Regions from separate parts of the Shinella sp. JR1-6 genome, predicted to be linked through region 1. Evidence: predicted binding sites of a transcription regulator. Region 1 holds the regulator's gene; the other holds the start of a gene.

Evidence for each region. The regulator PhoB, encoded in region 1, activates phosphate uptake and scavenging genes when phosphate is short. The targets are predictions, from matches to a motif close to TGTCATNNANCTGTCAT.
Region 2: EXZ48_RS11630 (ceramide glucosyltransferase) is a predicted target of PhoB. The motif match lies at 1,895-1,911, and genes of this name have one in related genera.

What each region holds. Positions count from the first base shown of each region.
Region 1 is NZ_SHMI01000006.1:296,311-300,157, reverse strand. Features, by position in the region: gene pstA (phosphate ABC transporter permease PstA) at 1-47, shown strand, start outside; gene pstB (phosphate ABC transporter ATP-binding protein PstB) at 61-876, shown strand; gene phoU (phosphate signaling complex protein PhoU) at 928-1,656, shown strand; gene phoB (phosphate regulon transcriptional regulator PhoB) at 1,675-2,358, shown strand; gene EXZ48_RS13715 (GcrA family cell cycle regulator) at 2,497-3,033, opposite strand; gene EXZ48_RS13710 (aspartate aminotransferase family protein) at 3,457-3,847, shown strand, end outside.
Region 2 is NZ_SHMI01000005.1:348,492-352,338, reverse strand. Features, by position in the region: gene EXZ48_RS11635 (TetR/AcrR family transcriptional regulator) at 67-657, shown strand; gene EXZ48_RS11630 (ceramide glucosyltransferase) at 665-1,816, opposite strand; gene EXZ48_RS11625 (cysteine hydrolase family protein) at 2,096-2,641, opposite strand; gene EXZ48_RS11620 (GlxA family transcriptional regulator) at 2,743-3,702, shown strand; gene EXZ48_RS11615 (bifunctional serine/threonine-protein kinase/universal stress protein) at 3,704-3,847, opposite strand, start outside.

The DNA of each region.
Region 1 (3,847 bases):
ATGTTGGCGCCATCCTGTTGCGCCGCCGTTTCGAACGGCGCTGGTAGAAGGACCGGTCATATGAACATGATGTCAGAAGCAGCAGTCGAGAAAGCGCTGGACAAGAAAATGAACGACATTTCCTACAAGATGATCGGCAAGGACGTCTCGGTCTACTACGGCGAGAAGCGCGCCCTCTACGATGTGAACCTCAATGTTCGCGAAAACACGGTGACCGCCCTTATCGGCCCGTCGGGCTGCGGCAAGTCGACCTTCCTGCGCACGCTGAACCGCATGAACGACACGATCGACGGTTGCCGCGTCACCGGCCGCATCACGCTCGATACGGACGATATCTACGATCCGAACATCGACGTCGTGGAGCTGCGTGCCCGCGTCGGCATGGTCTTCCAGAAGCCGAACCCGTTCCCGAAGTCGATCTACGAGAATGTCGCTTATGGCCCGCGTATCCACGGTCTCGCCAAGGGGAAGGCCGACATGGACGCCATCGTCGAGCAGAGCCTTCAGAAGGCCGGCCTGTGGAACGAGGTGAAGGATCGTCTGCATGAAGGCGGCACGGGCCTTTCCGGCGGCCAGCAGCAGCGCCTGTGCATCGCCCGCGCCGTCGCCGTCAGCCCGGAAGTCATCCTCATGGACGAGCCCTGCTCGGCGCTCGACCCGATCGCGACCGCCAAGGTCGAGGAACTGATCCATGAACTGCGCGCGAACTTCACCATCGTCATCGTGACGCACTCGATGCAGCAGGCGGCCCGCGTCTCGCAGCGCACCGCCATGTTCCACCTCGGCAACCTCGTCGAGGAGAACGACACCGACAAGATGTTCACCAACCCGGATGACCAGCGCACGCAGGACTACATCATGGGCCGCTTCGGCTGACGCCTTCGTCGCCGAGCATCCCTGGAACCCGAGCGCATTAAGGACTGAGCCATGTCATCGAGCCACATCGTCTCCATCTACGACGAAGAACTGAAATACCTCTCCCGCCGCATCTCCGAAATGGGCGGCACCGCCGAGCAGATGGTCGCCGATTCCGTCCGCGCCCTCGTCACGACCGACGCGGCGCTGGCCCAGAAGGTGATCTCCGAGGACGTCATCCTCGATACGGCAGAGCGCCAGATCAACGACAAGGCGATCGTCACCATCGCCAAGCGCCAGCCGATGGCGGCGGACCTGCGCGAAATCATGGGCGCGATCCGTATCGCGGCCGAACTGGAGCGCGTCGGCGATCTCGGAAAGAACACCGCCAAGCGCGTCATCGCCGTCCAGAGCTCGGGCATGCCCCGCAAGCTCGCCCGCGGCCTGGAGCATCTCGCCGAGCTCGCGCTGATGCAGCTCAAGGAAGTGCTCGACGTCTATGCCACCCGCTCGATCGAGAAGGCCAAGGCGATCCGCGAGCGCGACGACGAGATCGATGCGATCTATACCTCGCTGTTCCGCGAACTCCTGACCTACATGATGGAAGACCCGCGCAACATCACACCCTGCACGCATCTCCTGTTCTGCGCCAAGAACATCGAGCGCATCGGCGACCACGCGACCAACATCGCCGAAACCATCTACTACATGGCAACAGGCTCGCAGCCGGAAGGTGAGCGTCCGAAGGACGATACCTCGACCTCCGTCGTCGCGGCCGATGTCGCCGACGCGTCCGAGTAAAGAGCAAGGTTCAACTCCATGGTGCCCAGAATTGCCGTCGTGGAAGACGAGGAGGCCCTGAGTGTTCTCCTCCGTTACAATCTGGAAGCGGAAGGTTTCGAGGTCGATACGATCCTGAACGGTGACGAGGCCGAGATGCGCTTGCAGGAGCGCATGCCGGATCTCCTCATCCTCGACTGGATGCTCCCGGGCGTTTCCGGCATCGAGCTGTGCCGACGCCTGCGCCAGCGCCCGGAAACCGAACGCCTGCCGATCATCATGCTGACGGCGCGCGGCGAGGAGAGCGAGCGCGTGCGCGGGCTTGCCACCGGTGCGGACGACTATGTCGTCAAGCCCTTCTCGACGCCGGAACTGGTTGCCCGCGTGCGGGCGATGCTGCGCCGTGCCAAGCCCGAGGTTGTCTCGACGGTGCTGCGCTGCGGCGACATCGAGCTCGACCGCGAGACGCACCGCGTCCATCGTCGCACCCGCGAGGTCCGCCTTGGCCCGACGGAGTTCCGCCTTCTGGAGTTCCTGATGACCTCGCCCGGCCGCGTCTTCTCACGCTCGCAGCTTCTCGACGGGGTCTGGGGCCATGACATTTATGTCGACGAGCGCACCGTCGACGTGCATGTCGGGCGTCTGCGGAAGGCGCTCAACTTCGCCAACATGCAGGACGTCATCCGCACGGTCCGCGGCGCCGGCTATTCGCTGGAAACCTGAGCGAGCGGAATTCCTCCCAAGGACGGAAATGGGCCCTCAGGGGCCTGTTTGCGTTTTGGGGGAATAGTAGAGGCACCACCATCTCAAACGAAAACGGACCCTTTCGGGTCCGCATCGCATTTTCTGCCGTGGTAGATGTTATCGCATCCGGCGGCGCTCGGCCGAGGGCTGGTAGGCGAGGCGCTGGTGGTAGGTGCAGTAGGGCGAATTGTCGGGGGACTCGTTGCCGCAGAAGTGGAAGTCGTCGTTGAGCGGGTCTCCGATCGGCCACTTGCAGGTGCGCTCGGTGAGCTGGGTCAGCTCGAGACGACGCGACATCGGCACGACCACGTTGTTGCGGTTGGCCGGAACCGGAAGGGTCTCGGCCTGCATTTCGAAATCGGCGTCGATCTCTTCCTTGACAATGGCGTTGCCGGCCGGACGGGCGACCGGACGGGCGGCGACGGGACGGGCAGCGAAGTTCGACGGACGCGGCGTCGCCGGAGCCGGACGCTTGGCGCGTGTCGCGGTCTGGGTGCCGCCGGCCTTGGCGCGGCCGGGCAGATTCAGCCGGTGCACCTTGCCGATGACGGCATTGCGGCTGACGCCGCCGAGCTGCGCCGCGATCTGGCTCGCGCTCAGGCCCTCGCTCCAGAGCTTCTTGAGTTTCTCGACGCGCTCGTCTGTCCAGTTCATGTTTTTGTCTCCGCTCGGCGTTCAGGATGCGGGAATCCCTCGTCGTGCTCCGGACGGGTCCGGAACCTGAACGCCCTAACTCTCTTGCTGACTAGTTCCGCCGCATGCAGTCTAGTAATTGGTCTTTAACCTAGAGACCGGTGGACTCTGTGACAAGAGTCGCCGGAATCCGGGCGAATCGATTTCGGAGTTTTCCCCAACTTGCTGGTCGGGTGTGACTCGATAGAGACACCTTCCATGCGCGTCGCGAATCCTCACCTTGCGGGATGTTCAGCGCCATTTCGGGTGCGATTTTGTTGACATCCCAATATGAAATGCTGATAGTGCGGCATGCCGCCGAAAGGCGGCTTTTGGTTTTTCTGAGGCTTGGAAAAGTCAAGCTGCATTTCTGTTTTTCCGCATCTCTTTTCGGAGGATCCACGCATGGCCGATGTCGCGCCGCTCTATGAAACCTACATGCGTGCGCCGCTCCGGTTCACGCGCGGGGAGGGCGTGTGGCTGACCACCGAAGATGGCGAGCGATATCTCGATTTTGCCGCCGGTGTTGCCGTCAACTCGCTCGGCCATGCGCATCCTCATCTCGTCGCCGCGCTGAAGGAGCAGGCCGACAAGGTCTGGCACCTGTCGAACCTCTATGAGGTTCCGGGCCAGGAAAGCCTCGGCAGCCGGCTGACGCAGGCCACGTTCGCCGACAAGGTGTTCTTCACCAATTCAGGTGCAGAGGCGCTGGAATGTGCGATCAAGACCGCCCGGCGCTACCATTTTGCCAAGGGCCATCCCGGCAAGTACCACATCATCACCTTCGAGGGTGCCT
Region 2 (3,847 bases), on a different contig from region 1:
AAGAGATAGTTGCATACGACGCGTATGTCAAATAAAATACGCGGCGTATGTGAATGAGGAGACGCCATGCGCAAGCCGCGTGAGGAAATGATCGCCGAAACAAGGGCAAAGCTGATCGCCGCCGGCCGCCAGGCGTTCGGCACGGTGGGCTACGCCGCTGCGTCGATGGACGACTTCACCGCGGGGGCGGGTCTGACACGCGGCGCACTCTACCACCATTTCGGTGACAAGAAGGGACTTCTGCAGGCGGTGGTCCAGCAGGTCGATGCGGAAATGTCGGTCCGGCTCAACCGGATCTCGGCCGAGGCGCCGAACCGCTGGCAGGGCTTCGTCGAGGAATGCGTCGCCTATATCGAGATGGCGCTGGAGCCGGAAATCCAGCGCATCATGTTCCGCGACGGACCGGCGGTGCTCGGCGACATCTCGCAATGGCCGACCAACAACGGCTGCATCGCCGCCCTCAGCCGCAGCATCGAGCGACTGAAGGCCGACGGGGTGATGGCGGACATAGACACGGAGGCCGCCGCCCGGCTGATCAACGGGGCGAGCAGCCATGCCGCGCTGTGGATCGCCAAGTCGGACGATCCGGAAGAAACCTCGAAGCGTGCGGTCAAGGGGTTCCGGACGCTGCTCGAGGGGCTGCGGATCAAGGGCTGAGGGTCGCTCACGGCCCCGCTGGCGCTTCCTTCAGCTCGCAGGCCGTCGTGCCGATTGTCATCGTGTTGCCGCGCCAGTCGATGGCGCCGCTGATCCAGGCGCGCACCCAGATGGCCGGCATCATGACGTCGCGCACCATCATCGCCGGCACGGACCAGCGCGACAGCCGCCAGCCCTTGGAAAGCGCAAGGGCAGCCTCCGGCAAATAGAGACCGACGAGCACGAGCGACATGGCGGGCAGCAGCGGCGCGCCGCCGACGAGCACCGCGGCAAGCGCGAGAAGCAGCGGCGGGACGGCGCCGAGCAGGATTTCCGGGCTGAAGAAGGCGGGGAAGGTGACCCGGCGCAGGCGCGACCAGCGGCACTGGCGCGACCAGACCTCGTGTCCGCTGCGCCGCCCCAGCGGCTGCTCGAAGGGCGAGGAGACGAGGTGCACCTTGAGGCCAAGCCGGCTGACGAGCTTGGTCGAGGCGGCGTCCTCGGCGATCTCGGCGTTCAGCGCCTGGATGCCGCCATTGGCATCGAGCATCGGCTTGTACCACAGCATGCTCTTGCCCTGCGCAAAGCCGAGGCCGAGCGCCTCGCCGGCATATTGCCAGCGCGCCTGCTGGGTGTTGAGGAACATGCATTCCACCTCGGCCCAGAACCCTTCCGGCCGCGAGCCGAGCGGCGTCGAGCAGACGAGGCCCGAATCGCTGCGCCAGCCGCCCATCAGGTGCTGGATGTAGTCGGGCGGCATCAGGACGTTCGAATCGGCGAGCACCACCCAGTCGTGCCGCGCCGCCTGCCAGCCCTTGACGCAGTTGTTGAGTTTTGGATTGGCGCTGACGCGATCGTCGCCGACGAGGACGCGCGCGGCGACATGCGGATGGGCCGCGGCGGCGGCCTCTATCAGCGGCACGACGGGATCGCTGCCATGGGCGACGCAGAACAGCAGCTCGTAGTCCGGCCAGGTGAGGCGGAAGGCGCGGTCCAGCGTCTCCGTGGAGAAGTTCTCGATCCCACGCACGGGAACGACGATGGAGACGGGCGGTTTTTCGTCGATCCCGGGCGGCAGTGCGCCTGTCGGTTTCAGCCGTTTGCCGGCGATGAGGATGCTGAAGAGGTTGGTGGCGACGAGGGCGCCCGAGGCAAGGGCCAGGGCCTGAGCCGTATCCATTCACGCGTACTCCGCTGGGCGCCGGATCAGGATGCGGCCGCCGGGGTGCATTCACGCGCGAAGAGACACCATCGTCACATGACAGGGGAATGACGGGCGGTGCGATGGCTCCAGCGGCGCCGTGCCCGCCGCTCCACAGACCGCCCCGGCCTGGGCCGGACCGTATGCGGCATTGTCATTCTTCCCTTCTCCCCCGTGGGGAGAAGGGAGATGTGGCAACGGCTTCCTTCCCTGTGCGATAACCTTCTTGCCCGGGACGAGGACGGCGGTTGCCGGGGGTTACGACAGGAAATCGGCGGTCGTGGTGACCTTGCCGTAGCCGAACTCCAGCGCCGACATGATGGTGGCATGCACCTGGGGAGCCGGGACGACCGAATCACCGAAGGCCTTGTCGCGCGTGGCGCAGGCGTCGTGCACGACGGTGAGGTTGTAGCCGAGATCGGCGGCGGCGCGCGCCGTCGCGTCGATGCAGACGTCGCTCATCGCGCCGACGACCACCACATCCTCGATGCCGCCGTCCCGCAGGGTCTGGTGCAGCGCCGTCTCCCGGAAGGAGTTCGGATAGTTCTTGACGATGACCGTGTCGTCCTGCCGCGGCGCGACGGCCGGGATCGGCTGGATGCCGTCCGTGCCCGGGGCGAAGAGCGGCGAGGCGGCGTCCTTCGCGATGTGGTGGACATGGATGATCCGGTCACCCTTGCCGCGCCCCGCCTCGACGACGCGCGCGGCATTGGCGGCGGCGGCATCGATGCCCGTCAGCGCGAAGCTGCCGGAGGAAAGATAGTCCTTCTGGAGGTCGACGATGATGATGGCGCGTTTGCTCATGGCGGTTCCTTTTTGCAGGCGATGGATGAGGTGGACATTCTGCCCCCGGCCTGCCATCTCTCGCCATTGGCGGGACCGACATAATCCGGGGTGAAAGTGACATGGTGCGTGACGCCGAGATCGGACTGGTTCTCTATCCCGGCGTGCAGATGGCCGCCGTGCTCGGCATGACCGACCTCTTCCAGTCGGCGATGGAGCTCGGCCGCAAGAAGGGGCGGGCAGGGCCTGTGCTCACCGTCAGCCATTGGCGGCTGGAAGACGGCAAACCGGTGCGGGTGGACGCGCAGGCAGGGAGCGGCGACGGGTCGCGCCCCTGTGTCCTCGTGCTTCCCCCGGCGCTCGGCGATCCGATCCGGCGCGAGGAGGCGGCGCCCTTTGCCGCCTGGCTGCGCGAATGCCATGCGGGCGGCATCCAGCTCGCCTCGATCTGCGCGGGCGCCTTCCTTCTGGGCGAGACGGGGCTTCTCGCCGGCCGGACGATCACCACCAACTGGGTGATCGCCGAGACGTTCGAACGGCGGTTTCCCGACGTCACCGTCGATACCGACCGGCTGCTTGCCGACGACGGCGACATCGTCACGGCCGGCGGCGTGATGGCCTGGGTCGATCTCGGGCTGAAACTCATCGACCGGTTCCTCGGGCCGACGGTCATGCTCGAGATCGCCCGGCAGTTCGTCATCGATCCGCCGGGCCGCGAGCAGCGCTACTACAGCACCTTCTCGCCGCGCCTGCTGCATGGTGATGCGGCGATCCTGAAGGTGCAGCATTTCCTGCAGGCAAGCGAGGCGCGCGAGATCGGTCTCGACCTGCTCGCCGCGCAGGCCGGGCTGGAGGAGCGCACCTTCCTGCGGCGCTTCCGAAGAGCGACAGGGCTGACGACGACGGACTATTGCCAGCGCCTGAGAGTGGCGAAGGCGCAGGAGCACCTGCAATTCACCACGCGCTCCGTCGACCGCGTGGCGCTCGACGTCGGCTACAACGATCCCGGCGCCTTCCGGAAAGTCTTCGCCCGCATCGTCGGGCTGACGCCGGGCGAGTACCGCAAGCGGTTCCGCTCCTGACCTATCGGGGACGGGCACGGTTGCGCACGACGGTGACGGTGCAGGGGGCGTGGGCGGCGACTTCGCCGGAGACGCTGCCGAGCATGGAGCGCATGGCCGATTCGGCGCGCGCGCCCATCACGATGTGATCGACGTGGTTTTCGCG